Regions from separate parts of the Pantoea sp. X-Soil-TKNS-1211 genome, predicted to be linked through region 2. Evidence: predicted binding sites of a transcription regulator. Region 2 holds the regulator's gene; each other region holds the start of a gene.
The links. The regulator PurR, encoded in region 2, represses purine synthesis genes. The targets are predictions, from matches to a motif close to CANGCAAACGTTTGCNTG.

Region 1: the regulator PurR is predicted to act here: its motif matches at 1,510-1,527, upstream of purM (phosphoribosylformylglycinamidine cyclo-ligase).
Region 3: the regulator PurR is predicted to act here: its motif matches at 3,068-3,085, upstream of glyA (serine hydroxymethyltransferase).

What each region holds. Positions count from the first base shown of each region.
Region 1 covers NZ_AP035953.1:3,247,160-3,257,109, reverse strand. Annotated here, with positions in the region: gene purN (phosphoribosylglycinamide formyltransferase) at 1-410, opposite strand, end outside; gene purM (phosphoribosylformylglycinamidine cyclo-ligase) at 407-1,447, opposite strand; gene upp (uracil phosphoribosyltransferase) at 1,689-2,315, shown strand; gene uraA (uracil permease) at 2,387-3,670, shown strand; gene hda (DnaA inactivator Hda) at 3,758-4,465, shown strand; gene arsC (arsenate reductase (glutaredoxin)) at 4,462-4,809, opposite strand; gene bepA (beta-barrel assembly-enhancing protease) at 4,812-6,278, opposite strand; gene AC6I8W_RS15360 (DsrE family protein) at 6,923-7,528, shown strand; gene AC6I8W_RS15355 (DsrE family protein) at 7,562-8,170, shown strand; gene AC6I8W_RS15350 (LacI family DNA-binding transcriptional regulator) at 8,297-9,307, shown strand; gene AC6I8W_RS15345 (ABC transporter substrate-binding protein) at 9,304-9,950, shown strand, end outside.
Region 2 covers NZ_AP035953.1:1,958,450-1,968,399, forward strand. Annotated here, with positions in the region: gene pykF (pyruvate kinase PykF) at 1-986, opposite strand, end outside; tRNA gene AC6I8W_RS09405 (tRNA-Val) at 1,328-1,404, opposite strand; tRNA gene AC6I8W_RS09410 (tRNA-Val) at 1,426-1,502, opposite strand; tRNA gene AC6I8W_RS09415 (tRNA-Val) at 1,506-1,582, opposite strand; gene AC6I8W_RS09420 (MATE family efflux transporter) at 1,736-3,109, opposite strand; gene AC6I8W_RS09425 (riboflavin synthase subunit alpha) at 3,309-3,959, shown strand; gene cfa (cyclopropane fatty acyl phospholipid synthase) at 4,038-5,186, opposite strand; gene punC (purine nucleoside transporter PunC) at 5,495-6,697, opposite strand; gene punR (DNA-binding transcriptional activator PunR) at 6,806-7,717, shown strand; gene purR (HTH-type transcriptional repressor PurR) at 7,714-8,739, opposite strand; gene cydH (cytochrome bd-I oxidase subunit CydH) at 9,025-9,114, shown strand; gene AC6I8W_RS09455 (C40 family peptidase) at 9,170-9,950, opposite strand, start outside.
Region 3 covers NZ_AP035953.1:3,317,167-3,327,116, forward strand. Annotated here, with positions in the region: gene AC6I8W_RS15670 (ABC transporter ATP-binding protein) at 1-631, shown strand, start outside; gene AC6I8W_RS15675 (ABC transporter ATP-binding protein) at 633-1,649, shown strand; gene glyA (serine hydroxymethyltransferase) at 1,701-2,954, opposite strand; gene hmpA (NO-inducible flavohemoprotein) at 3,292-4,476, shown strand; gene glnB (nitrogen regulatory protein P-II) at 4,571-4,909, opposite strand; gene glrR (two-component system response regulator GlrR) at 4,988-6,322, opposite strand; gene qseG (two-component system QseEF-associated lipoprotein QseG) at 6,319-6,987, opposite strand; gene AC6I8W_RS15705 (sensor histidine kinase) at 6,991-8,418, opposite strand; gene AC6I8W_RS15710 (hypothetical protein) at 8,503-8,811, shown strand; gene purL (phosphoribosylformylglycinamidine synthase) at 8,982-9,950, opposite strand, start outside.

The sequences.
Region 1 (9,950 bases), 1.3 Mb from region 2:
ACCGAGGTGCCATGTTCTTCGTCGCCATTCTCCAGCGCCTGACGATGCGTATGCAGGCCGGGATATTTCGGCAGCAGGGAAGGGTGGATGTTGAGCAGACGATCGTGATAATGGGCGACAAATCCCTGGCTGAGGATACGCATATATCCCGCCAGTACCACCAGATCCGGGGCATAAGCATCGATCTCCTGCATCAGCTGGCGATCAAAGGCTTCACGGTCGGCAAATTGGCTGGTGGCCAGCGCATGCGTCGGTACACCGGCTTCCTGCGCACGGGTTAAACCCAGCGCTGCGGCTTTATTACTGAAAACGGCAGCGACGCTGCCGTTAATACGCCCACTTGCGCAGGCGTCGAGGATGGACTGAAGATTGCTACCGTTACCGGAGATCAGTACAACCAGTTTTTTCATGGGTTGATGACCACACGCTCTTCAGAGTCAGAGGCTTTGATCACACCGATTTTCCACGCCAGCTCGCCAGCGTCGGTCATCAGCTGTACCGCTTTGTCAGCTTCTGCGGCGCTCAGTGCGATCACCATGCCCACGCCGCAGTTAAAGGTGCGGTACATTTCGTGACGGCTGACATTACCGGCCTGCTGCAACCAGTTGAACACTGCCGGCCACTGCCAACTGCTCTCTTCCAGCACCGCCTGGGTGTTGTCCGGCAGTACGCGCGGAATATTTTCCCAGAAGCCACCACCGGTGAGGTGTGCAATCGCGTGCACATCAACCTGTTCAATCAGGCTAAGGATGTTTTTCACGTAAATGCGGGTCGGGGCCAGCAGATGATCCGCCAGAGGCTTACCTTCCAACTGCTTGGTTTCCGGGTTGGTCTGGCTGACTTCGAGGATTTTACGCACCAGCGAGTAGCCGTTGGAGTGCGGGCCACTGGAACCCAGCGCGATCAGCACGTCGCCATCCTGCACTTTCGAGCCGTCAATGATCTCTGACTTTTCCACCACGCCAACGCAGAAACCGGCCACGTCGTAATCTTCGCCGTGGTACATGCCTGGCATCTCTGCGGTTTCACCGCCAACCAGCGCACAGCCTGATTGCAGACAACCTTCAGCGATACCGGTGATCACCGAGGAAGCCGTGTCGACATCCAGTTTTCCGGTCGCATAGTAGTCGAGGAAGAACAACGGTTCCGCGCCTTGTACCACCAGATCGTTCACGCACATCGCCACCAGATCGATACCGATGCTTTCATGGCGCTTCAGATCCATCGCCAGACGCAGCTTGGTGCCGACGCCGTCGGTGCCGGAGACCAGCACTGGCTCGCGGTATTTCTGCGGCAGCGCACAAAGCGCGCCAAAGCCGCCCAATCCACCCATCACTTCCGGGCGGCGGGTCTTTTTCACTACGCCTTTGATGCGGTCAACCAGAGCGTTACCTGCGTCAATATCAACACCGGCGTCTTTGTAGCTGAGAGAGGTCTTGTCGGTCACTGCGGAATCCCCACGCGAGTTGCGGTTGGTGGTTAAAATAAAGCGGCGTAATTCTACCAGCGCAGGCAAACGTTTGCGAGTCCCATCTCACGCTGCCTTTGCACGGCAGCGCTTTTTCGCTAATCCTTAATCTCAGATCGTGGAAGGCGTTGTATTGACCAATGACATATGGCGCGGCGGGAAAAAGGCGGTATAATCCCGCGATTTTTTTTTAGCTCAACTCAATTCCGGGAGAACAATCATGAAGATCGTGGAAGTCAAACACCCGCTGGTCAAACATAAACTGGGCCTGATGCGTGAGCATGATGTCAGCACCAAACGCTTCCGCGAACTGGCGTCAGAAGTCGGCAGTCTGCTGACCTATGAAGCCACTGCCGACCTGGCAACCGAACGCGTCACCATTGAAGGCTGGAACGGCCCGGTAGAAATCGAACAAATCAAAGGCAAAAAAATTACCGTGGTGCCGATTCTGCGTGCTGGCCTGGGCATGATGGAAGGCGTGCTGGAGCATGTACCGAGCGCGCGTATCAGCGTGGTGGGTGTCTATCGTGATGAAGAGACGCTGGAGCCGGTACCGTACTTCCAGAAACTGGTTTCCAACATCGAAGAGCGCATGGCGTTGGTGGTGGATCCGATGCTGGCAACTGGCGGCTCAATGATCGCAACTATTGATCTGCTGAAAAAAGCCGGTTGCAACAGCATTAAGGTTCTGGTGCTGGTGGCCGCACCGGAAGGGATCGCCGCGCTGGAAAAAGCACACCCGGATGTTGAGCTGTACACCGCGTCAATTGACAAAGGCCTGAACGAGAAGGGATACATTATTCCTGGCCTCGGCGATGCCGGTGACAAGATTTTCGGAACCAAATAAATAAAGCAGCCGGCCAGAGAGTCGGCTTTTTTTTGGCAAAAATGCACTACACAACTCAAGGGGATCACTGAATGACTCGTCGCGCCATCGGCGTTAGCGAACGACCGCCGCTACTTAAAACCATTCCACTCAGTCTGCAACATCTGTTCGCCATGTTTGGCGCAACCGTGCTGGTGCCGATTCTATTCCACATCAACCCGGCCACGGTGCTGCTGTTTAACGGTGTTGGTACGCTGCTGTATCTGTTTATCTGTAAGGGTAAAATCCCGGCCTATCTTGGCTCCAGCTTCGCCTTTATTTCACCGGTGCTGCTGTTGCTGCCACTGGGCTACGAAGTGGCGCTGGGCGGGTTTATCCTCTGCGGCTTCCTGTTCTGTGTGGTCGCGTTGATTGTGAAAAAAGCGGGCACTGGCTGGCTGGATGTGATGTTCCCCCCTGCGGCGATGGGCGCGATTGTTGCGGTTATCGGTCTTGAACTGGCGGGCGTGGCGGCCAATATGGCCGGTCTGCTGCCTGCCGACGGCACTTCACCCGATAGCACTACCATCATTATCTCGCTGGTGACCTTGGGTGTGACCGTATTTGGTTCGGTGTTGTTCCGTGGCTTCTTCGCCATCATCCCGATTCTGATTGGCGTGATTGTTGGTTACGCGCTCTCTTCCTTTATGGGTATCGTTAACTGGGCATCAGTGGCGAATGCCCCCTGGTTCGCGCTGCCAACTTTCTACACCCCGCGTTTTGAGTGGGCGGCGATGCTGACCATTCTCCCTGCGGCGTTAGTGGTGATTGCTGAACACGTCGGCCACCTGGTGGTGACGGCGAACATCGTGAAAAAAGATCTGATCCGCGATCCGGGCCTGCATCGTTCTATGTTCGCCAACGGCCTCTCCACCATGATCTCTGGGTTCTTCGGTTCGACACCCAATACCACTTACGGTGAGAACATCGGCGTGATGGCGATCACCCGCGTCTACAGTACCTGGGTGATTGGTGGGGCGGCGATTCTGGCGATTCTGCTTTCCTGTGTCGGCAAATTGGCCGCCGCGATTCAGGCTATTCCGGTGCCGGTAATGGGCGGTGTGTCGCTGCTGCTGTACGGAGTGATTGGTGCTTCGGGTATCCGTGTGCTGATTGAATCTAAAGTAGATTACAACAAAGCGCAGAATCTGATCCTCACCTCGGTGATCCTGATCATCGGTGTTAGCGGTGCCAAAGTGCATATCGGTGCCGCCGAGCTGAAAGGTATGGCGCTGGCGACTATCGTCGGTGTGGCACTCAGCCTGATCTTCCGCGTAATCAGCCTGTTACGTCCGGAAGAAGTGGTGCTGGATGCTGAAGAACAACGCGAACCCTAAGCGCGTTTGCCGGGCAGGGAAGCCCGGTTCATCTCTGGCAAGGATCGTGATAGACTTGCCGCGTTTTCTGCCCGTTCATACGCTGAGGTGCTTCTGAACACGCCGGCACAGCTTTCATTGCCACTTTACTTACCTGATGACGAAACCTTTGCCAGCTTTTGGCCTGGGGAAAATCCGTCCCTTTTAGCCGCGCTGCAAGGTGCGCTGGTGCAGCAACACGGCAGCTATCTCTATTTCTGGTCACGCGAAGGCGGTGGCCGCAGCCATTTGTTGCACGCAGCCTGCGCCGAGATGTCAGCGCGCGGTGAAGCAGTGGGTTACGTCCCGCTGGATAAACGCACCTGGTTTGTGCCGGAAGTACTGGAAGGTATGGAACATCTGGCGCTGGTTTGCATCGATAATATCGAGTGCATCGCCGGGGATGCGGAGTGGGAGATGGCGATCTTCGATCTCTACAACCGCATTCTGGAAATCGGTAAAACGCGTCTGCTGATCACCGGCGATCGTCCACCGCGCCAGCTCAATCTTGGGTTGCCGGATCTGGCATCGCGGCTCGACTGGGGGCAGATCTACCGTTTACAACCTTTGTCGGACGACGACAAGTTGCAGGCGATGCAGCTGCGAGCCGGGATCCGTGGCTTTGAATTGCCAGAAGACGTTGGGCGCTTCCTGCTGAAACGCCTCGACCGCGAAATGCGTACCCTGTTTGACACGCTGGACCGGCTGGATCGCGCTTCCATCAGCGCACAACGTAAACTCACCATTCCTTTTGTTAAAGAAGCGCTGGGGCTTTAAATAATCTCCAGCACCGCTTCCGGCGGGCGACCGAGACGCGCCTGCTCATCTTTAATCACAATCGGGCGCTCAATCAATTTGGGATGGTCGACCAACGCCTGAATCAGTTGATCCTCGCTGAGACTCGGTTCGGCTAATTCCAGCGATTTATACAGATCCTCTTTACGGCGCATCAGCTCGCGTGCGCTGCTCATACCGAGTTTTTTCAGCAACGCTTTTAGCGTCTGCGCGTCAGGCGGCGTTTCCAGATACAGCACCACTTCCGGCTGCACTCCCTGCTGTTGTAGCAACGCCAGCGTTTCGCGGCTCTTGCTGCAACGTGGATTATGATAAATGGTCACCATGCTTAAGATCCTTTTTGATACTGTTGGAAGCGTTTTTGCAGCTCACGGAATTGGTCGATGCGCGCATCGTAACGCGCCTGCTTCAGGCTACCGAGCGGCACCTGAGCGCTGGCGCTGCTGAGTGCCCTAATCGCTTGATCCATCTGACCATTCAACGCCAGACCTTCCGCGCGTGCCGATAGCTCCTCATCCTGCAAGCCTTGAGCTGCGGATGCCTGCGCCAGCAAATCCCAGCCATTGGGATCGTTCGGGTTTGACCAGGTATAACGATGGAGAATACGGCTGGCATTGGCCGGTTGTTTGGCCTCAACGTAGGCATTGGCGAGGTTGAGCTGGATGATGGGGTTACTGTTGCTGCCTTTGGCGCTGCTCAGCATAGTAATGGCTTGCTGTGGTTGATTCAGGCCAATATCAATATCGCTCATGATGTCGAGAAACCAGACGTTATCCGGCTGTTTAGTCAGCATCGGCGCAATAATTTTCTTCGCGTTTTCGAAGCTTTTTGCCTGTAAAAACTGCACCGCTTTACCATATTGCGACGCCTGCTGCTCACGGCTGTTACCTTTGGCATATTGATCCAACAAATCGTCGGTCAGCTGATTTTGCCCGGTGGCGTACATGCCAAGCGAACGCACTTTTGCCATATAAAAATCCTGCGATGACTGCACCACCACCGGACGCATCTGGTTTGCGCGGTTGCGCGCATCCGCCAGGCGGCTATCGGGCAGGGGGTGGGTCAGCAGAATTTCCGGTGGTTTGGATGAGAAGCGACTCTGGTCTGCTAACTTTTGCAGGAAATTCGGCATCGCCTCGGGATCAAAACCGGCGCGCTGCAACACCTGAATACCGATGCGGTCCGCTTCCTGTTCATTACTTTGTGTAAAGCTGATCATGCTCTGCTGCGTTCCGGCGAGGGTGCCCATCAACCCAGCCATACCTGCCTGCGGGTTAGCGATCGCCAGCAGAATCGAGCCGAGCGCACCCACCCAGGTGAGCGGGGCGTTGCGTTTCTGTTCTTCCATCGCACGTGCCAGATGGCGCTGGGTCACGTGTGAAATTTCGTGCGCCATCACTGATGCCAGCTGGCTTTCATTGTCCGTAAAGCGGAACAGTGCCGAATGCAGCACCACATTGCCGCCAAAGAAAGCGAAGGCGTTCAGTTCATCATTTTGGATCAGATAAAAATGAAACGGCGTACGCACCGAATCGGCGTGGGCCACCAGCCGCTGTCCGAGTTGGTTGATATATTGATTCAACAGCGGATCGTTGATCAGTGGGGCGCTGGCACGCAGCTGGCGTACATAGAAATCGCCAATCTGCAATTCCTGATTAATCGACAGCGTTGCACCTGCGGTGGTGCCCATATCGGGCAGCGAGTCGCTCACGTCAGCCCTGACACTCAGTGCAGGCGTGAGAAGCAGCGCAGGAATAAGGGCCGCCAGCGCTGATTTTTTCAACCGGTTTAACATGCCTTGATCCTGTAAAAAGTGTCCCAAAATTGGACCGTTAAGTGGTGCAAATGTTCTGTTTAAAAACCGCACGATAAATCGCGCTGCGACGAATTTGGGGAGATTACTTATCTTAACCACCCGCAGCATACAAGCAAGCAGCGCGAGGGAATGTGATGAATGCAAAATGTTGCTGCTGCCGGGCAATAAAGCAGCAAAAATTTGAATAAAGCAACCTGGACTTCAGCAGGCTATTTTCGGCTGGCTTAGATTAAAGAATGGTAAAGTTGCTCAAATTAATTGAATTTGGCATAAGACTTTCTCCGAAAAACAGCCGGAAGAGGGCCGTACTGGCCCGATTTATCCATCGACGTTGTTTATCATGACGCAAAAGGTTAAATGCGGTACTGCAAATTAAGATGGTCATATTTTAACTCGATGATAGTCATGACAATCACCGTGCCCGACAAAACTTCCGACCAGCCATTTTTCAACTCCTCGCTCTGACTCCATCAAGGTTGTTATTCAATTAGCCTTACTAATTATTTTTCCTGCAAGTAAACCACGTGTGGTCAGCCAATCCGCCTGCTTTAGGCGTTGTCCTGGTGTGGTATAGATAACGTACTTTGTTCAAACGGACTGTGAATGCCTGCCGGAGAGTCTCTATGCGTACTGTTGTCTCCTGGGCCCTGATCGCCATTGTTGGGGGTTTTGTCGGTGCTGTTGTCAGTAGAAGCGATGACATCTATCAACGGGTGGTAAACCATTTTTCTTCCCCACCGAGTGACCCGGAGGGGTTCTGGAGCACGCCGGGTATCGCGGGGTACGGAAAAATTCATTACGAACCCGATGCCGCCTTTAAACCCGAGCCTGGGTTGAGCAATAAGATCGTCTTTCAGCTCACTAAAAATGAGGGGGATATTGCCCGTCCCAACCTCGGTCTTGAGCGTGTGGCAAGGGTGGTGAACTTGTATATCGCCTCAGGCGTACCGGCCGATCAGCTGCATTTTGTGGTGTCAGTCACCGGGGATGCCACCCCGGCAATGCTGGATAACACGCATTTCAAACAATTTTATGGCACCGATAACCCCAATCTGCCGTTGATTGCGGAGCTGAATAAGCAGGGAGTGAAGGTGTCGGTGTGCGATCAGTCGGTGGCGTTTCATCATTATCCCAATGACTGGATCGATAAATCGGTGATTCACGCGCTCTCCAGCCCGACGACGGTGTCGACGCTGCAAAATCAGGGTTATGCGTGGTTGCAAATGTAGCAGGCATTTTGATGATGGTTGAGGAGAAGTGAGATGCGTCCAACGACATACATTGTTGTAGCAGCACTGGCCGGTTTTGTTGGCGGTAATGTGCTCCAGCTTCCCGAGCTGGTCGGTAAATTCAGCGACAAGTTTGCGGATAAGAAAGCCGAACCGGCCGATTTCTGGAGCACACCGGCGATCGCGGGTTTCGGTAAGATCCACTTTGTAAACACCCCTGCGTACAATCCAGGCAGCACACCCGGTTTGAGCAACAAAATCGTGTTCCAGATTAACCGCAGCGAAGGAGACATTCGTCAACCAAATCTCGGGCTGGAGCGGGTGGCGCGCGTCACCAATCTTTACTATGCCGCAGGGGTGCCATTGGAACAGTTGAACTTCGTGGTGTCGATTAATAGCGATGCGGTGCCCGCGGCCCTGAACAACGAACAGTTCCGCAAAGCCTATGGCGTGGATAACCCCAACCTGAAGTTAATCAGCGAACTGGAAAAAGCCGGGGTGAAAGTGTCCATTTGCGATCAGTCGGTGGCTTTCCATCATCTGGAGCGCGAATGGATTGACCCAATGGTGACGCATACCCTCTCCAGCGGCACCACAGTGGCGACGCTGCAAAACGAAGGTTATGCCTTCCTGATGCTGTAATTTTCCCCAGACGGCAGCATCGGCTGCTGTCATCTTGTTGTCATTTCTCCGCGATGTGGCTGTCACAGTTCGCCGTTAAGTTAAGCGTCAATGAGATCGATCTCATTGGCAACCAACGAGGCGAACATGTCCGATTTAGTAAGTGTGGCAAAGCTGGCTGGCGTCTCGCGCGCCACGGCGGCACGCGCTTTCTCTGATCCCCATCTGCTGCGTCCGGATACCTTAAACAAGGTACTGGCTGCATCAGAACAATTGGGATTTCGCCCGAACCATATTGCCCGCCAGTTGCGCACGCAAAGCTCCACCACGTTCGGCGTGCTGCTGCCCTCGTTGCTAAACCCGATCTTTTCACAGCAGCTTCAGGCCATGGAGCGCCAGGCACGCCAGGCGGGATTTGGCCTGCTGTTGGCGACCAGTGATTATCAGCCAGAGCGCGAAGCAGCGATTGTCGAACATATGCTGCGCCAGCGGGTGGCGGGTCTGGTGTTAACGGTGGCGGATGCGGACAACAGCGCGGTACTGCATACCCTGCATGAGGCGCAGATGCCATTTGTACTGGCACATAACATACCGCAACAACACGACTGGCCAGCGGTGTGCGTCGATAACCGCCTGGCGATGCGTGAAGCGACCGATTACCTGCGCCAACTTGGGCATCAACACATTGGCATGATTGCCGGACCGATGTTGCAGTCCGATCGCGCCCGCCTGCGTTATCAGGGCTATTGCGATGCTATGCAACAGGCCACCCTGCCGGTGATTGAAATGTCCAGCCACACCCATTCTGATTTCGCCCTGGTACAACCCTGGTTGCAGGGGCCATCCGCCTTGACCGCAGTCATCTGTACCAACGATTTGCTGGCCATCAGCCTGATTGGTGCTGCCCAGCGTGCTGGGGTACGCATCCCGCAACAGCTATCGGTGATGGGTTTTGATGGCATCGATATCGGTGAACAGCTCGCGCCGTCACTGGCGAGTGTGGCGCAACCCGCTGAATGGCTGGGAGCCTGCGCCATCGACATGCTTTTACAACAGGCCAGACGCGGTACGCGCGTACTGGCGCATCAACTGCGACCCGGCGAAAGCGTGGCCGCACCCCTTGCTTCTTACATTGCCAACACCAGGGAACCATCATGAAATTACAGAAAAAAGTCAAAATCGTGGCTGGGGCGCTGGCCCTGACCATCGGGTCGTTATTCAGCGGGCTGACCCAGGCGGCGGAGACGGCGATTTGCTACAACTGCCCGCCGGAATGGGCTGACTGGGGTACTCAGCTTAAAGCCATCGCGCACGACACCGGTATCCAGGTGCCGCAGGACAACAAAAACTCCGGCCAGGCGCTGGCGCAAATGGTCGCTGAGCAGGGCAATCCGGTGGCGGATGTGGTGTATTACGGCGTCAGTTTTGGCATCCAGGCGGACAGCGCCGGAGTCATCACCAGCTATAAACCGCAGCACTGGAATGACATCCCGGCCGGAATGAAAGATCCGAACGGTAAATGGGTGGCGCTGCATTCGGGCACCATGGGCTTTATGGTGAACGTTGATGCGCTGGGTGGCGCGCCCATTCCGCAATCCTGGAATGATCTGCTGAAGCCGGAATACAAAGGGATGATCGGCTATCTCGACCCGGCCAGCGCCTTCGTCGGTTATGTGGCGGCGGTGGCGGTTAACCAGGCGCTGGGCGGCAATATGCACGACTTCAATCCGGGTCTGACCTGGTTCAAAAAATTGCAGGCCAATCAGCCGATCGTACCGAAGCAAACCGCCTATGCCCGCCT
Region 2 (9,950 bases):
GCCATAATGGTGACCGATTCCAGTGGATACTTACCTTTAGCGCTTTCACCTGACAGCATCACTGCATCGGTTCCGTCGAGGATGGCGTTCGCCACATCGCCTGCTTCAGCACGGGTTGGACGCGGGTTTTTGATCATTGAATCCAGCATCTGGGTTGCGGTGATCACCACTTTGCGCGCTTTGTTGCACTTCTTGATCATCATCTTCTGGGCGAAGATCACTTCTTCAACCGGAATTTCTACACCCAGATCACCACGTGCCACCATGATGCCGTCAGAAGCTTCAAGAATTTCGTCGAAGTTGTTCAGACCTTCCTGGTTCTCGATTTTCGAGATGATCTGAATGTGCTCGCCGCCGTGCTGCTTCAGATGCTCACGGATTTCCAGCACGTCAGAACGTTTACGGATAAAGGACGCGGCGACAAAGTCGACACCCTGTTCGCAACCAAAAATCAGGTCACGTTTGTCTTTTTCTGCCAGAGCAGGCAGCTGAATAGAGACACCTGGCAAGTTAACGCCTTTATTTTCGCCGAGATCGCCGTTGTTCAGGACCTTACACACCACGGTGTTTTCAGTGACTTCGATAACTTCCATGCCGATCAGACCATCATCGACCAACACGGTGTTACCGATTTTCAGATCTTCAGTGAAACCCGCATAGGTCACGGCCACGCGCTCACTATTACCGATAACGGATTGGTCAGTGGTGAAGGTGAAGGTTTGGCCAGCTTTGAGTGCAGCATCATTGCCGCCTTCCAGTTTCATGGTGCGGATTTCCGGACCTTTAGTGTCCAGCAGAATCGCGGCCTGACGACCGGTTTTTTCCAGGACAGCACGCATGTTGGCAATGCGCTGACCATGTTCGGCATAATCCCCGTGAGAGAAGTTCAGGCGCATGACGTTCATGCCTGCTTCCAGCAGTTGAGTCAGCATCTCTTCCGATTCGGTTTTCGGACCGATAGTACAAACGATCTTGGTCTTTTTCATGTCAGCTTATCTGTAAGTTGTGATGGATGATAAAGGTTGGGATTCGATGCGCAGGCACCGAAGTGGAAATTCGTTTGGTGTTGACAAGGGCAGTACAGAGTAAGAATAGGAGACGATAGCTAAGCGTGCAGGGAAGTTGTGCGGTTCGCGAGAGAACCGACCAGGCGTTGTTGCGCAAATAATTTGAGTTCTCGCCATAAACACGTTAGCGCTGAAACCTTTCAAGTAGGACAACGCGGCATAGTATAGACGCTAAGTGCACGAAAACCAATATGAAAGCAGTAACATAAAACGATGCAGATCAAGGAACGGAGAGTTGCGCAACGGGAAACTGAAAAGAGTGGTGCGCTCTAATGGACTCGAACCATCGACCCCCACCATGTCAAGGTGGTGCTCTAACCAACTGAGCTAAGAGCGCATTATGTCATGCAGAAAGAAATGGTGCGTCCGAGTGGACTCGAACCACCGACCCCCACCATGTCAAGGTGGTGCTCTAACCAACTGAGCTACGGACGCACTTGGTGCGCTCTAATGGACTCGAACCATCGACCCCCACCATGTCAAGGTGGTGCTCTAACCAACTGAGCTAAGAGCGCAACACGCTGTCAGGGCGACAGCGGGGACGAATATTAACGGCAGGCTGATGAGCTGGCAAGGGGAAAAAGCGATTTTTCATCATGACTGACCAGCATCTGTGCTATGCGTCGTTTTTTTAGGCGTTGCGGACCTTTTCCGGCCCGCTCAGCCACTTAGCGAGCGGCACGGGTCAGAATCACCTGGGCCGGTAAGCACTGCAAGCGACGAATTCGCCACAACATCATCACTGCCGCAGAAGTCAGTCCGACAATAAAGCCGCACCAGAAACCAGCGGGACCGAGCCGCGGCACCACCAGGTCGGTAAGCGCCAGAATATAACCGACGGGTAAGCCCAGTACCCAGTAGGCCACCAGCGTGATAAAGAAGATCGAACGCGTATCTTTATAACCACGCAAAATACCGCTACCAATCACCTGAATCGAATCAGAAAACTGATAGATCGCTGCCAGTAGCATCAACTGAGCGGCCAGCGTAATCACCTCAGGATTGGCGGTATACAACGCGGCAATATGATGGCGGAAGGTCACGGTAAATAACGCGGTGAGAGCCGCCATACCGATGCCGACTCCTTGCGCAGTCCATGCCGCGACACGCGCCTGTTCTGTTGATCCCTGTCCCAGCCGATAACCGACGCGAATGGTGGTGGCTACCCCCAGCGACAGCGGCAGCACAAACATCAGTGAACTGAAGTTCAGCGCGATCTGATGTCCGGCGACTTTGACAATGCCCAGAGGTGACACCAATAAGGCGACTACGGCAAACAGTGTCACCTCAAAAAACAGCGCCAGCGCGACCGGTAATCCAAGGCTAAACAGACGCGACAAAATAGCGCGCGACGGCGCGGAAAAACCGCTGCTCATGCGAATATCGCGCATGCTGCCCATGCGTTTCAGCCAAAAGCGCATCACGATAAACATCACCCAATACACGGTGGCGGTAGCGACGCCGCAACCGACACCACCCAGTGCCGGCATACCGAAATGGCCATAGATGAACACGTAGTTGAGTGGGATATTGGTCAGCAACCCAAGAAAACCCAGCACCATACCGGGCTTGGTTTTGGACAAACCTTCACACTGATTGCGCGCTACCTGGAAAAACAGGTAGCCGGGCGCACCGAACAGCAGCGCATGAAGATAGCCTTCGGCTTTGGCGGCCAATAGCGGATCGATATCATGCATCGCATGAATCAGATAGCCCGCGTTCCACAGCACCAGCATGATCAGTAACGCGACAAAAAACGCCAGCCAGTAACCCTGACGAACCTGTTCAGCGATGCGCTCACGGCGTCCCGATCCGTTGAGTTGCGCAACGGTAGGCGTCAATGCCAGCAGCAAACCATGACCAAACAAAATGGCGGGAAGCCAGATAGAGGTGCCCACCGCAACGGCGGCCATATCCGTGGCGCTTACCGCACCGGCCATAATGGTATCCACGAAACCCATCGCGGTCTGGGCAACCTGAGCAAGGATGACCGGGATCGCAAGGGCCAGCAATTGACGCGCTTCTGTTAAATACTTCTGCACGTATCACCTGCATTTAAATAAGAAGAGAACGGGGAGAGATCCCCAAAGAATGCGCGGCCTAGTGTACCGGTCTGATGACGCTTCGCCAAACTTTGTTCGCATTTTGTTAAAACGGCTGTGTAAATTTCACCCGCCGCCTAATTAAACCCGAACGGCTCAGCTGTGATAAACTAGCGCAAACTTCGCAGAGGCTGAGATTATGTTTACTGGAATTGTGCAAGGCACAGCAGAGATTGTTGCTATCGAAGAAAAAGAGTTGTTTCGTACCCATGTGGTGAAGCTGCCGGAGGAGTTATTGCCGGGGCTGGCGCTGGGCGCGTCAGTGGCGCATAACGGTTGCTGCCTGACGGTGACGGCGATTGAGGGTGATCAGGTCAGCTTTGACTTAATCAAAGAAACCCTACGGATTACCAATCTGGGTGAATTACAGGTGGGGGGTGTCGTCAATATTGAACGTGCGGCGAAATTCAGCGACGAAATTGGCGGCCATTTAATGTCTGGTCATATTATGACCACGGCAGAAATCTGTAAAATCATTCAGTCCGAAAATAACCGTGAAGTGTGGTTTAAATTACAGGATCCGGCGCAGATCAAATATATTCTGCATAAAGGTTTTGTCGGCATTGACGGTATCAGCCTGACGGTTGGCGATGTGACGAAGAGTAAATTCTGTGTGCACCTGATACCGGAAACGCTTGAACGCACCACGCTTGGCACCAAGAAGCTGGGCTACAAGGTGAATATCGAGATTGATCCGCACACGCAGGCGATTGTGGAAACCGTGGAGCGCGTACTTGCGCAACGTGAAGCCACCGCACTGGCGCATCACCAGTCCGATGAGAGCGAATAACAGCTAATTCGTAGCGGCGCGATTTATCGCACTGTTTTAAAAGCGCGTGATAAATCACGCCGCTACAATATCTCGGGTTTAACGCGCGACGCGCAGGCCGCCCTCAGTCCCACGACTAAAAACCACTTGCCACAGCTGAATATCGCGCGCGCGGAATGCACCGGCGCAGGCATTAAGATAATAGCTGAACATGCGTTTAAAACGGTCGCCGTATTTTTCTGCCAGCTGCGGCCAGGCGTCAAGAAAACGCGCATGCCAGGCCATGAGCGTGGTGTCATAATCCGCGCCAAAATTGTGCCAGTCTTCCATCACAAAATGTGATTCGCTGGCATTGGCAATCTGACGTACGGAGGGCAGACAACCATTCGGGAAGATATATTTGTCGATCCAGGGATCCACATTCATATCGGTTTTAATCGCCCCAATGGTATGCAGCAGGAAAATACCGTCCGGCTTCAAATTACGATCGGCCACCTCAAAATAGGTCGCGTAATTTTTGGGACCCACATGTTCGAACATGCCGACCGAGACGATACGGTCAACTTGCAGATTCAGGTCACGATAATCCTGCAACAGGATGGTGACGTCCAGACCAGCACAACGCTCCTGTGCCATCTTCTGTTGCTCTGCCGAAATGGTGACGCCATGCACTTTCACGCCATAATTGCGTGCGGCAAACTCTGCAAGACCACCCCAACCGCAACCAATATCGAGCAATGTCATGCCGGGTTTCAGTTGCAGCTTGCGGCAAATCATATCAAGTTTGGCCTGCTGAGCCTGTTCCAGCGTCTCGGCATCTTTCCAGTAACCACAGGAATACTGCATGAAAGGATCAAGCATCAAGGAAAACAGGTCATTGCCAAGATCGTAATGCTCTTTACCCACAATCCATGCGCGTTTTTTCGATTGCAAATTGGTCAGACGCGCAGCTGCAATACGCAGCGTGTCTTTAAAATGATGAGGTAATTGCTGATCCAGATGATGCTTCAGTACACGGTGGAAAAACATGTCGGGACTTTCGCAGTCCCACCAACCGTCCATATAGCTTTCACCCAGGCCCAGTGAACCTTCCTGCAAAACCCGTTTAAAAAAATCCGGATGCTTAACCTGAATATCCCAGGGGCGAGTGCCGTTGATAGCAATATCAGCCCGTTCCAGTAATTCATGGGCGATACGAAACCAGTGGTTTTCTTCAAGGCTCACTTCTTCTATACACGATGAACTCATAGCTTCTCCATCACCTTTCCGATTTCAACCTGAGAAAATAATAGCCAATTTCTCCAGGCTTGTGAGAGAACTCACGGAAAATCCGTGCGCCAGATATCCGACGTTTTACAGAGGTATGAATCTGAATAGAAATGTCTGGCACAACACAGCGGAGAATATCGTGCAGACGCCATCCCAGCGACAGGGTCGCTTAATATTAATACAATTATGTTATTGATTTGTTACAGAAATGCTGACCCACGCAGTATATGCTTACGTGGGTCAATATTCAACGACTTATCGTTAGGTTGCTAACTAAAGTCGTTGCATCAGTGATTATCTTCGCAGGCTAAGGAGTTGTGAGCAACATCACTTTGTGCGTTTGCCGTACGTTGCCAGGCGAAACCGGCCCAGGCGAGTGCCACGGTGGCGAGCATGACAAGGCTGGTGCTGTGCAGCGCCTGCTGTAATCCGGCGGAAACCACCAGGCTGGCGACAAAACATAATCCGAGTTGCAGCAAATTCTGTAATGAAGCGGCTTTACCCGTCGCCTGGGGGAAGGGCAGCAGGGCGCTGGCGACCACAATCGGATAGATAGCACCATTTGCCAGCGCCATGCCGCAAAACGGCAGCAGCAATGCCCACAGGGCCGGTGAAGAGAGTTGTGCCACCACAAACAGGCCAAGAATGCTCAGACTGTAGATCACCAGCAACCACGGCAGCAATTGTTTTCCGTGAAAACGATTCAGTAGCGCGCGGCAGCCAAATCCACCGATCAGAAAGGCGATAGTCTGCGGCACGTAGCTCAGACCAATATCCGCCGGTGACAAACCTACATCCGCGAGGATGAAGGGTGAACCGGTCAGCCAGGCGAAAAAACTGGCGGAACAGGCTGAATAAATCAATACATTACCGCTATAGGAACGTGATGCCAGCAGCGTCAGCCAGCCTGGCTGAGGCGCTCGGGTGGTTTGAGTACGCCTGGGATTGGCGAGGCACAGAGTACCGATCAGCAACACCAGGGTGATTAGCGTCAGCAGCAGGAAGATGCTTCGCCAGTGAAAATGTCCCATCAGCCAGGCACCCAGTAATGGGGCGAGCGCCGGTGACAAGGCAACCAGCGGCATAATGGTGGCAAAAACTTTGTTAGCCTGGCTCTGCGGATAACGATCCACCACCAATGCCTGCCAGCTCACGGCAGCCGCACAGACACCCACAGCCTGTACAAAGCGCAGCGCCAGCATCAGGCGGACGTCAGTCGCCCACAACATCCCCAGGCAGCCGAGGGCAAAAATCACTAATCCTGCCAGCAGAATCGGCTTACGACCGAATCGGTCAGACAGCGGTCCCCAGAACACCTGCGCGCAGGCAAACCCGCCAAGGAACAGGCTGAGACTGGCACTGATCGTGCCGGGTGTGGTGGCAAAATCCTGCTGCATGGCACCGAATGCCGGCAGGTACATATCCGTAGCCAGAAAGCCCAGCATGCTGAGTAAAGCAAGATAAGGCAGAAATCCTTTTGATGACAACATGGTAATTCTCTTTAGACAGGTAAACGCGGGGGAGTGTAAAAGCGTGCGAGGGGCTTTGTGAAACGTTAATATTTGCGCAGTGCTATCAAAAAATTTGCAGGCAAAAACATGTGGTCTGAATACGCTCTTGAGGTGGTGGATGCTGTGGCTCGAACCGGTAGTTTCAGTGCGGCGGCGCAGGAGTTACACCGGGTGCCTTCTGCCATCAGCTATACGGTGCGCCAGCTCGAAACCTGGTTGGCTGTGCCGTTGTTCGAACGTCAGCATCGGGAAGTGGTGTTAACGGCGGCAGGAGAACATTTTGTACGTGAGGGGCGAAGTGTTATCAAAAAAATGCTGGCCACGCGGCGGCAGTGCCAACAATTGGCGAATGGCTGGCGTGGTCAGCTCAGTATTGCGGTGGATTGTATTGTGAAACCGCAGCGTACTCGTCAATTGGTCAAGGATTTCTATCGCCACTTTCCCGATATGGAGTTGATAATCAGCTATGAAGTGTTCAACGGCGTCTGGGATGCGCTGGCCGATGGGCGGGTCGATGTGGCAATTGGCGCCACCCAGGCGATCCCGGTTGGCGGTCGTTTCGCTTTTCAGGACATGGGGGCACTTAACTGGCGCTGTGTGGTCAGTCCCGATCATCCACTGGCGAAAAGTACCTTGTTGGACGAAGAGACCCTGAGAGCCTGGCCTTCTCTGGTGCTGGAAGACACCTCACGGGCGCTGCCGCGACGTATGACCTGGACATTGGATAATCAGCGCCGACTGGTGGTGCCGGAATGGGAAACTGGCCTCGACTGCTTGCTGGCTGGATTATGCGTTGGCATGGTGCCGGGCCATTTAGCCCGACCGTTGCTGGATAGCGGTGCCCTAACTGAGTTAGCGTTACCCACGCCGTTCCCGGATAGCCCTTGTTGTGTCAGCTGGTCAGAACAACGCAACTCACCGGCATTGAGCTGGTTGTTGACCTATCTTGGCGATGCCGAAACGCTCAACCAGGAATGGCTGAGCGAAACGGAGGCTTAGCGGCGGTAGTCGCGGAAGGGGCCATCCGCGACGGAACGACGTTCAATCAGCGTCGGCTGAACCTCAATGGTCTGCGGTTCTTCACGCTTGCTGGTAATGCGATCCAGCAGCATTTCCAGCGCTTTTTCCCCCAACTGGGCTTTGGGTTGATGCACGGTGGTTAACGCGGGAGTGAAATAGCGGGCGTTGCGCACGTTGTCATAACCGATCACCGAAATATCCTGTGGCACACGCAGGCCCATTTCATCTGCGGCACAAATCGCGCCCATAGCCATGATATCGCCGCCACAGAACACCGCAGTTGGGCGTTGTTTCTGATTGAGGATCTGCTGCATCGCCTGATAACCTGACTCCGGTTCGAAATCACCCTGCACAATCCACTCGGGGCGCGCAGTGATGCCTGCTTCGTTCAGCGCCTGCATGAATCCTGCATGACGGCCACCGCCGGTGTTGCGCTCCATTTGTCCAGGAATAGCACCGATGTCACGATGGCCACGCTCTATCAGGTAACGACCGGCAAGATAACCGCCCTGGAAGGCGTTATCCTGCACCGTATCAGTAAAGTCGCCACGCGATGCACCCCAGTCCATCACCACCATCGGGATGTTGCGATTTTCTTCCAGCATGGTCAGCAGGTCATCAGGGTATTCAGAACACATGACCAGCAGGCCATCGACGCGCTTCTGCGCCATCATTGACAGATACGCGCGCTGTTTTTGCAGATCGTTATGCGCATTGCCAAGGATCAGCGTGTAACCACGATCGAAACAATGGTTTTCCACTGCCTCGATAATTTCGGCGAAATAGGGGGCTTCACTGGAGGTGGCCAGCAGCCCCAGAGTTTTGGTGTGGTTAACTTTCAGGCTGCGCGCCACGGCGCTGGGCGAGTAATGCAGCTCTTTGATCGCTTCCCATACGGCGTTACGCGTCTCTTCCGCGACGAAACGCGTCTTGTTGATGACATGCGAAACCGTGGTGGTAGAGACACCGGCGCGTTTCGCCACATCTTTAATTGTTGCCATGAAAATGGTACTCCCGGGCTTATCGCAACTAACTGATAAGTATATTGTTAAACGTTTGCGTCTGCTAATGGTTTTGCGCCCCGATTTTCGGGGCAAATGGCGAAGAAAAAGACGTTAACACTCAGTCAATAACACTTTAACTTGCCGCAAACACAGCGTGCGCAAAAACTGTTGCGCAACGAAAGGCGGCGATTCTAGCAAGCTGGCGCGGATAACACGAGATTTTTGCCGGGGGGTGTGAGAAAATCACGATAACCCTTCAATTAATGTGACTAAGGAGTTGTGATGAGTACAGACCTGAAACTGGCGCTGTTTACCACCGTGGGCGCGCTGCTAATGATTATCGTATTCAGCTTCACCGCGATCCTTCATTAATAAAAAAGCCGGACCTGAAAATCAGTGTCCGGCTTCTTCTTTCGATCGGGTTGCTCTAGCGGATGGTCTTGGGCGTCATCATACGGCGTGCGCCGACATAGTGTTTCAACCAGTAATCCTCACCCAACGCACTGATTTGAATATCTTTACCGGTTCGTGGCGACTGAATAAATTTGCCGTTGCCAAGATAAACGCCAACATGATCGGCAGTACCACGATGATTAATGCGGAAGAACACTAAATCCCCTTTCTCCAGCATGTCACGCTTAATCGGTGCCGCATCACGCAGGTGGTACATTTCGTTCGCGGTGCGTGGGAATTTGTATTTGACCAGGTCCTTGTACGCATACCACACCAAACCACTGCAATCGAAACCGGTATGTGGTGAGGTGCCGCCCCACTGGTAAGGTTTGCCAATCTGCCCCATCAGTTTGTTCATCGCGGTCTCTCGCGCTTTCTGATAACGCTGACGATGAGAATTGCTCATCTTGATGGTGGTCAGATCGCGGTCATCGTCCAACTTCTCAGTTTTCTTTGCTACACGCTGATGACCATATTTTTTTGACGGCGATTTCAGCCGGGTCTTTTTACTCCGGGTTTTATGCAGCGCGGTTTCTGTTTTCGGCTGTTTTTTCAGCTTTAACTTCTGAACACTGGTGGCGAGGCGGGATTTCTTCGTGCTGGTTTTTACCGGGCGTCGTTTACGACGCTCATCTTCGCGCGCACTTTTCTTCTCAGCGTTATGCAAACTGGCATTGATGGGCGCATGCGGGGATGCAGAAGCCACATTAAAAAACAGTTGAGCGAAAGCCAGCATAAAAAGCGTAATGAGTAAA
Region 3 (9,950 bases), 1.4 Mb from region 2:
GCATACCGATCTGAACCGCAAGCAGCGCCGCTCACGCGCCATTGAGTTATTAAATCAGGTCGGTATCCCCGCTCCGGAACTGCGCCTTGACGATTATCCGCATCAGTTCTCCGGCGGGATGCGCCAGCGCGTGATGATCGCCATCGCGCTGGCGGGCAATCCACGTCTGTTGCTGGCCGACGAACCCACCACCGCGCTGGATGTGACCATTCAGGAGCAGATCCTTAAACTGCTGTTGAGCCTGCGCGATCAGCTCGACATGGGGATTATTTTTGTCACCCACGACCTGGGTGTCGTCGCCCAGCTGTGCGATCGTGTGGCGGTGATGTATGCCGGACGGATCGTCGAGACCGCGCCAGTGGAAGAGATCTTCAGTCAGCCGCGTCATCCCTATACCCAAGGGTTGATTGCCTCAGTACCGCAAAGTGGTGGCGAACGCCAGCCTCTGTTGTCGATCGAAGGGACGCCTCCTTCCCTGCTCGATCTGCCAGCGGGGTGCAGTTTCAGCCCGCGCTGTCGTTATAAAACTGACGTTTGCCTCAGGCAATTGCCCGCGACTGAGGTACTGAATCCACACCATCAGGTTGCCTGCCATCATCACGCCAACCTGATGTTGCCGGAGGGGGTTTGAGATGAGTGAAATGACTTTGCAACGAGGCTTGCCGATTGTCAGCGTCGAGGAAGCCATGGTGCACTTCCCGGTAACCCAGTCGATTTTCGACAAACTTCAGGGCAAGCCACGTAAGGTTGTCCAGGCTCTGAACGGTGTCCGGCTGGAGCTGATGCCTGGCGAGACACTCGGCGTGGTGGGTGAATCGGGCTGCGGTAAATCGACTCTGGCGCGCGCTATGGTCGGGCTGCTGCCCACCAATGAAGGCAAAATCTACTTCAATGGCAAAGACATCGCTACCCTGCATGGCAAAGCGCGACGCAGTTTTAACCGCCAGGTGCAGATGATTTTTCAGGATCCCTACAGCTCACTGAACCCACGCATGACCGTCGGGCAAGTGCTGACCGAGGCGCTATCGGTGCACAACATGTGCCCGAAAAAGGAGATTCCCGCCCGCATTCGCGAACTGATGACGCTGGTACGTCTCCCGCTTGACGCTATCGATAAATTGCCACATGAGTTTTCTGGCGGTCAGCGTCAACGTATTGGTATCAGTCGTGCGCTGGCGGTAGAACCAACGGTGCTGATCGCCGATGAGCTGGTGTCGGCGCTGGATGTTTCGGTGCAGGCGCAGGTGGTCAACCTGCTGCTGGATTTACAGCAGAAACTCAACCTGACAGTGTTGTTCGTCGCCCATGATCTGCGGCTGGTCAGGCATATTTCTCATCGCGTGGCGGTAATGTATCTGGGCGAAGTGGTCGAAATTACCGAGACAGAGCGGTTATTCACTTCGCCATTGCATCCTTATACCCAGGCCCTGCTACGTGCCGCGCCGAGCATGAATCCGCGCGATCGCGGGAATAACGTTAGCCTGACGGGTGAACTGCCCAGCCCACTGTCTCCGCCGACTGGCTGCCGCTTCCATACCCGTTGCCCATATGTCACCGATCGCTGCCGCACGGAACGGCCAGTGCTGGCGGTGAAAGTCGAGGGGCAGCGCGTGGCCTGCCATCTGGTGCCAGTCGAATCCGGAGCATAAAAAAAGGATGGCTTTACGCCATCCTTTTTATCGCTGCAAATTCAGGCCTGATCAGGCATAAACCGGCAGACGTGCACAGATATCCAGCACTTTCTGTTTGGTACGTTCGATGGTGGCTTCATCATTGATGTTGTCCAGCACATCAGCGATCCAACCCGCCAGCTCACGCACTTCCGCTTCTTTAAAGCCGCGACGGGTTACTGCTGGCGTACCGATACGGATACCCGAGGTGACAAACGGGCTTTTCGGATCGTTCGGCACGCTGTTTTTGTTGACGGTGATGTTGGCACGGCCAAGTGCGGCATCCGCTTCTTTACCGGTCAGGTTTTTGCTCACCAGGTCAATCAGGAACAGGTGGTTATAGGTGCCACCTGAAACGATGTTGTAACCGCGATCCAGCAGCACTTCCACCATCGCTTTGGCGTTTTTAGCCACTTGCTGCTGGTAAGTTTTGAACTCGGGTTCCATCGCTTCTTTGAAAGCAACCGCTTTACCGGCGATAACGTGCATCAGCGGACCACCCTGACCACCGGGGAATACCGCGGAGTTCAGTTTTTTGTACAGCTCTTCGTCACCGTTTTTCGCCAGGATCAGGCCGCCACGCGGACCCGCCAGGGTTTTATGGGTGGTAGAGGTCACAATGTGCGCATGCGGAACCGGGTTCGGATAAACATCTGCGGCAATCAGACCAGCAACGTGTGCCATGTCAACGAACAGCCAGGCGTCAACGCTGTCAGCGATTTCACGCATTTTTGCCCAGTCAACTACGCCTGAGTAAGCAGAGAAACCGCCAACGATCATTTTCGGCTTATGGGTTTTCGCCAGTTCAGCCAGTTCGTTGTAGTCAATTTTACCGGTTTCATCGATGCCGTACGGCACCACGTTATACAGTTTACCGGACAGGTTAACCGGAGAACCGTGAGTCAGGTGACCACCGTGCGCCAGGTTCATACCCAGAATGGTATCGCCCGGTTGCAGCAGTGCAGTGTACACCGCAAAGTTAGCCTGAGAACCAGAGTGCGGCTGCACGTTGGCGTAATCAGCGCCAAACAGCGCTTTGGCGCGGTCAATCGCCAGCTGCTCAACGATATCAACGTATTCACATCCGCCGTAGTAGCGCTTGCCCGGATACCCTTCCGCGTATTTATTGGTGAGCTGTGAACCTTGCGCCTGCATAACGCGTGGGCTGGTGTAGTTTTCAGAAGCAATCAGTTCAATGTGCTCTTCCTGACGCACTTTCTCTTGCTCCATCGCCTGCCACAACTCGGCATCATAATCGGCAATGTTCATATCACGCTTTAACATCCGCATCTCCTGACTCAGCTAACTTTTTAACGGCAGTTTAAGCCCCGCGAAGGGGCGAAGGCCCACAGTGTAAACCGTTTTGGCAGGTGGCGGTAGCCGCAATCCTTTCTTTTTACGCAAACGATTGGCAGGGCGCTGGAACGGGTTTTTTACGCATTTTTGCAAGCCAGATAATCACGATATTTACTCAGGATGAAGCGGAAAAAATTTCAGGTTTGCGAGGCGGATTCCAGAGCAGGCGAAAGATCCCGCAACAATCAGGGGGATTTACAACCGCTGCGTCTCGATCATAAGATGCATTTAAAATACATCTTTTAAATTGCTATGAGGATTCACCATGCTCGACGCACAAACCATCGCTACGGTTAAATCGACCCTGCCCGCCATCGCCCAATTAGGCCCTCAGCTCACTGGCCATTTCTATCAGCGTATGCTGACGCAGCATCCGGAACTCAAAGACGTGTTCAACATGAACAATCAGCGCAGCGGCAATCAACGTGAAGCGCTGTTCAACGCGATCTGCGCTTATGGTGCCAATCTGGAGAACCTTGCCGTGCTGCTGCCTGCGGTAGAAAAAATCGCCCAGAAGCACGTCAGCCTGAATATTCAGCCGGAGCAGTACGCGATCGTGGGTGAAAATCTGCTGGCGACCATTCAGGAACTGCTGAATCCGGGCGAAGAAGTATTGCAGGCCTGGGGCAAAGCCTACGGGGTGCTGGCTGAGGTGTTTATCCAGCGCGAAGAGAGCCTTTATCGCACTTCAGCGGCGAAGCTCGGCGGCTGGCGTGGCGCGCGTGATTTCCGCATCCTTGCCATTCATCAGCAAAGCAGCGTGATTAAAAGTTTCGAACTTGCCCCCGTTGATGGCGAGGCGGTGGCAGACTTTCTGCCTGGCCAGTATCTGGCGATCAGCCTGCGCCCGAACAGCACGGGAAATCTGCAACATCGTCAATATTCACTGACACACCAGCCGAATGGTCAGTTCTACCGTATTGCCGTAAAACGCGAAGACCAGGGAAGCGTATCGGGTTGGCTGCATGATCTGGCAAAAGTGGGTGATGTGGTGCAGTGCGCAGCACCCGCGGGGGATTTCTTCCTGCAAGTGACACCGACGACGCCAGTCACGTTGATCTCGGCGGGTGTCGGCCAGACACCGATGCTGGCGATGCTGGCGACGCTGGCCGGGCAGGCGCATCCGGCTGCCGTTAACTGGCTGCATGCGGCGGAAGATGGCGAACAACATGCATTCGCTAAAGAAGTGACCGAACTGGGTCGCCGCCTGCCACACTTCGCCAGCCATATCTGGTATCGCCAGCCCACCACCGAAGATGCGGGGCGTTACGATGCGCAGGGATTAATGGATTTAGGCTCTGCTTCCGCATCGTTGGGCCAGGCTGATCATCAGTTTTGGTTGTGCGGCCCGCTGGCGTTTATGCAGTTTGTCGCTCGTCAGTTGCTGGATGCCGGTATCGATGCTGACCGCATCCATTACGAGGTGTTTGGTCCGCATAAGGTGTTGTAAATCAGGGATTACGCGATAAATCGCGCCGCTACGCCTGCCATAAAAAAGCCCGCAGCGCGAAACGGTGCGGGCTTTTCAGCAATTCAAGGGGCGATTAGATCGCCTCTTCGTCCTCTTCGCCGGTACGGATACGTACCACGCGGGCGACATCGAAGACAAAGATTTTACCGTCGCCGATTTTGCCAGTCTGTGCCGTTTTCATGATGGTCTCGACGCAGGTATCAACGATATCGTCGCCCACCACCATCTCGATTTTTACTTTCGGCAGAAAGTCGACCATATACTCGGCACCGCGATACAACTCGGTATGGCCTTTCTGACGACCAAATCCTTTCACTTCGCTGACCGTCATCCCGGTGATACCGACTTCGGCTAATGCCTCGCGTACATCATCGAGTTTAAATGGTTTGATAATTGCATCGATCTTTTTCATGACAGATCCTTTTTTCACTCCCTCCGTGGCCGGACGGGTAACAGATAGTATAAGTGTTTCTGCCGCAGCCGCAGCAAGCTACTCTTTAAAATCGCTGGCGTCCAGTTCATGGCGCGACAGCAGCTTATAGAATTCAGTACGGTTGCGTCCAGCCAGACGCGCCGCATTGGTGACATTTCCTTTGGTCATTTGTAACAGCTTGCGCAGATAGTTCAGCTCAAACTGATTACGCGCTTCGACAAAAGTCGGCAGCGCCGTGTTTTCCCCCGCCAGCGCCTGTTCCACCAGCGCATCACCAATGACCGGCGAAGTGCTCAGCGCTACGCACTGCTCAATCACGTTGACCAACTGACGCACATTACCCGGCCAGCTGGCACCCACCAACCGTTTCATCGCATCGACGGAGAAACTGCGCACAAAGGGTTTATGGCGATCGGCCGACTGGCGTAACAGATGATTAGCCAGCAATGGGATATCCTCCGCACGCTCATGCAGCGCCGGGATCTTCAGATTCACCACGTTAAGGCGATAGTAAAGATCTTCACGGAAACTCTTCTTTTCCATCGCTTTAGGCAGATCACGATGGGTGGCAGAAATGATACGCACATTGATATTGACATCATTGTTGCTACCGAGCGGGCGCACTTTGCGTTCCTGCAACACACGTAGCAGCTTCACCTGCAATGCCTGCGGCATATCACCAATTTCGTCGAGGAACAGCGTACCGCCTTCCGCTGCCTGGAATAGCCCTTCACGTGCGCTAACCGCACCGGTAAACGCCCCTTTGGCATGGCCGAATAGCTCTGACTCCAGCAATTGTTCCGGTAACGCACCGCAGTTGATAGCGATAAAGGGTTTGCTGGCGCGGGGACTGGCCGCATGGATCGCCTGTGCCAACACCTCTTTACCCGTGCCGCTTTGACCATTAATCAAAATGCTGACATCCGATTGTGCCACCATATGCGCCTGTTCGAGCAGACGCAGCATCAATGGGTTACGTGTGACGATCGCTTCACGCCATCCGTCATCACTGGCCGGAGCGCGCTGCGCCAGCGCTTCATCAATGGCTTTGTACAGCGCATCACGATCCACCGGTTTGGTGAGAAAGCTGAATACCCCCTGCTGGGTGGCAGAAACCGCTTCCGGGATCGATCCGTGCGCGGTCAGAATGATCACTGGCAGACCCGCATGGCGCTTCTGAATTTCACCAAACAGCGCCAGGCCATCCATCTCATCCATGCGCAGGTCGCTAATCACCAGATCAACCTTCTCTTTTTGCAGATGGCGTAGGGCCTCCGGGCCGCTGGCGGCGGTTGCCACCTGATAGCCTTCACTGCTTAAACGCATCCCCAATAACTTCAGCAAACCAGGATCGTCGTCCACCAGCAATAATCGTGCGGCCTGTTTCATCATGGCTGCTCCTCATTGGTGCTGCTGCTGTGTGAAGTGTCGCTGCTGTCGGGTGCTTTACGCGAGGACAACTGGCGTTCAATATCGGTCAGACGCTCCAGCTTGTGTTGCGTATCATCCAGCGACTTACGCAAGGTGCGTTGCTGCTGACGCAGATTATCCAATTCGACGTCGCTGCTCTGTTGCAGACGTGCATAACGTCCGCGCGCCTCACTCAGTTCAAGTTGCGCGGCCTGATTGCTACGCCACAATTGAATCAACGGACGTACCGCCGCAGGAAACGCCATGCTGTAACCATCCAGCGTTTCCACGTAATCACGGCGCTCCTGCGGCGTGACGTTGCCGTTCGCCAGCAAAATGCCCTGCTTAAAGGCACGCGACCAGCTCTGCACCGGCCAACGACGCGCTTCTGCTCTGGCTTCCGCCGGGGAAAGGCGCTCGGCGCAATCAATCGCACGCTGCCAGTACAAGGGATTATTCATCGCCGCAGCGTAATCAATTTGCCAGATGTTGCCGCAATCAGTAGCCAGATAATCCGGCAGACGCACCTGCGGCTCCGGCAGGGTGCTGTCATCACGCGGGGCATTGCCTTTCGTCGGTGCATGGCAGCCCGCCAGACCGAAAACGATCAAGCCAGCTGCGAATAAGTTGTTGAGGGATAATTTCATCGATCAGGCATTCCCGGCGGTGGTAGTCAAAATGATACGAAAACAGACATCCGCGTCCTTGCGCGTCACCAATTGCAAATCACCCCGCATCCTGCGCAGGCAATCTTTGGCAATGCTTAAACCCAGGCCGCTGCCTTTAACCGGCCCTTTGCGCTGCTGGCTGCCCTGGTAAAAAGGCTCAAAAATCATCGCCTGCTCCTCAGCCGGGATGGGTGTGCCGGTGTTTGCCACCTCAATCCACACCTCATCGCCCTTCTGTTGGCTTTGCAGCCAGATGTTACCGGATTCACTACCGTAGTTCACGGCGTTCGAATAAAGGTTATCGATCACCCGTTGTAACAACGTGGCTTCCGCCAGGCAGTGATTCACCTGCAAATCCACATGGGTGTTCATTTGTCGGGCATGCGCGGGCAGCGAATGTGACTTGACCACGGTTTCGATGATGGTATCCAGCGTCACACTCTCCAGCGCCATTGGGCCATCCGCCAGCTTGCGGTTGTAATCCAGCAGTTGCTCAATCAGGCGTTGCAGATGACGGCTGCTGGTATCGAGAATCGCCACCACTTCCTGCTGCTCGCTATTGAGCGGACCGGCCACCTGATCGGCCAGCAATTCCGTACCTTCACGCAGGCTGGCAAGCGGCGTTTTCAACTCATGGGAAAGATGGCGCAGAAACTCATGTCGCTGCGTCTCCAGCCAGCTTAGGCGTTCACTTAACCAGACGATGCGTTGGCCGAGGGAGCGAATTTCTCGCGGACCACGAAAGCTAACGCTGTCGCCTAACGCTTTCCCCTCGCCCAGCCGGTTAATCATGCGTTCGACACGTTTGACCGGGCCGATGATCATCCCGGTAAACAGCAACACCAATGCCAGACTGATCAGGAACAATATCAGCGCCTGCCAGCCAAAAAACTGTCCGCGATCGGCAATTTCTCGCTGCAATTGCAGCCCGCGTGAAAATACCACTTCGCGCGTTGCCTGTACCATCTGGGCGTTAGTATCAGAGAAACGCTCCAGCGCCTCCGCCGCGGCTGTAGCCGGGTTGCCATTGGTGCATTGCAACGTTTCCAGCTGCGGCAACGTTGCCGCCAGGATTTTGAACGCAGGTAATTCCGGCAGGCTGGCCGCATGACTGCTGAGCATCTGATCGTAACGCACGCGTTGCGACTGATATAAACGGGCCAGCGTCTCATCACCCAATACGCAATATTGGCGATAGCTGCGCTCCAGCTCGATAGCCGTGCGTGCCATCGCTTCGCTACGACGCACATCGGTAAAGGTGTTGCGATTGGTATCCGCCGCCTGATTACTCAGCGCCGACAGGCTTTCCCATGCCTGCCATGCCAACACCAGCAATGGCAACAGCACCAGCAGGAACGCCATCAGCACCAGTTGACGCAACGATCGGGGAAACAGACGCCATCTCTTCACAACGGATTTCCTTAAAATTTGACTGAGGAATGCTAGCGGAGTCTGACAGCGGAAGAAAGAACAGAAAAGAAAACGGCAGGCGCTATGCCTGCCGTTGAGCGCGACGCCAAATGCCTCACGCGGGAAAAGGTGGTGCCTTACTCAACGTTACGTCCGATGCTTGATAACGTTGCAAAGCAAGCGATTATCGGTTGGGTGGACGGCAGGCACCGTTTGGTGCGTCATTCAGTTTTTATGAGCTCGGCCGCAATGCGGGGCAATCATAAGCAGGAGAATGAGCAACATAAACAGTATAGCAAGTATCGTGCCAAAAACAAAATAACGTTGATTATCAGAGTAATGCCCGATGAAATGCGCGACTCGCTGGAATTTTTTTACCGTTCGGTCCGGTAAAGTGTCGCTGATTAGCAACGCGTTTTCGGAGTAAAAATTACCATCAATAATATCAACAATTTAAATGTCACCTTTTGACGACAGAGTAACCGTAGCGGTGTCGCCGTTTTCAGACATTCAATAAAAAGGGCGCCCTGATGGACGCCCCTGATGCGCGATAAATCGCGCCGCTAGTGCGGTAAACCCAACTGCTTACGCGCGTTGCGGAAAATACGCATCCACGGGCTATCCTCGCCCCACTCTGCCGGGTGCCAGGAGTTGCTGACGGTACGGAATACACGTTCCGGGTGCGGCATCATAATGGTGACGCGACCGCTGTCATTGGTCACGGCAGTGATCCCGTTTGGCGAACCGTTCGGGTTGGCCGGATAGGTTTCCGTCACCTTGCCGAAGTTGTCGACGAAGCGCAGCGCCACCAGACCTTTGCTTTCCAGCGCGGCCAGATGCGCACCATCACGCACTTCAACGAAACCTTCACCGTGCGACACCGCGATTGGCATACGCGAACCGGCCATGCCGTCCAGCAGCAGCGACGGGCTGGCGGCCACTTCCACCAGGCTGAAGCGCGCTTCAAAACGTTCTGACTGGTTACGGACAAAGCGTGGCCACAGTTCGCTGCCCGGCACCAGCTCGCGCAGGTTGGACATCATCTGGCAGCCATTACACACGCCCAGCGCCAGGGTCTGCGGACGATGGAAGAAGTTTTCGAACTCATCACGCACGCGGCTGTTGAACAGAATCGATTTCGCCCAGCCTTCACCGGCACCCAGCACGTCACCGTAGGAGAAGCCGCCACAGGCCACCAGCGCGTGGAACTCTTCCAGACCGCGACGGCCTGCCAGCAGGTCACTCATATGCACGTCAACGGCGGTGAAACCGGCACGATGGAACGCAGCTGCCATTTCAACGTGGGAGTTGACGCCCTGCTCACGCAGTACCGCAACGCGTGGACGCGCACCGGTGGCGATCATCGGCGCGGCCACATCCTCTTCCGGCTTGAAGGTCAGTTGGACGTTCAGGCCAGGATCGTTGTCGTTTTTCTTCGCTTCATGTTCCTGGTCAGCACAGGCCGGGTTGTCACGCAGACGCTGCATCTGCCAGGTGGTTTCTGCCCACCAGGTGCGCAGGGTGGTACGGCT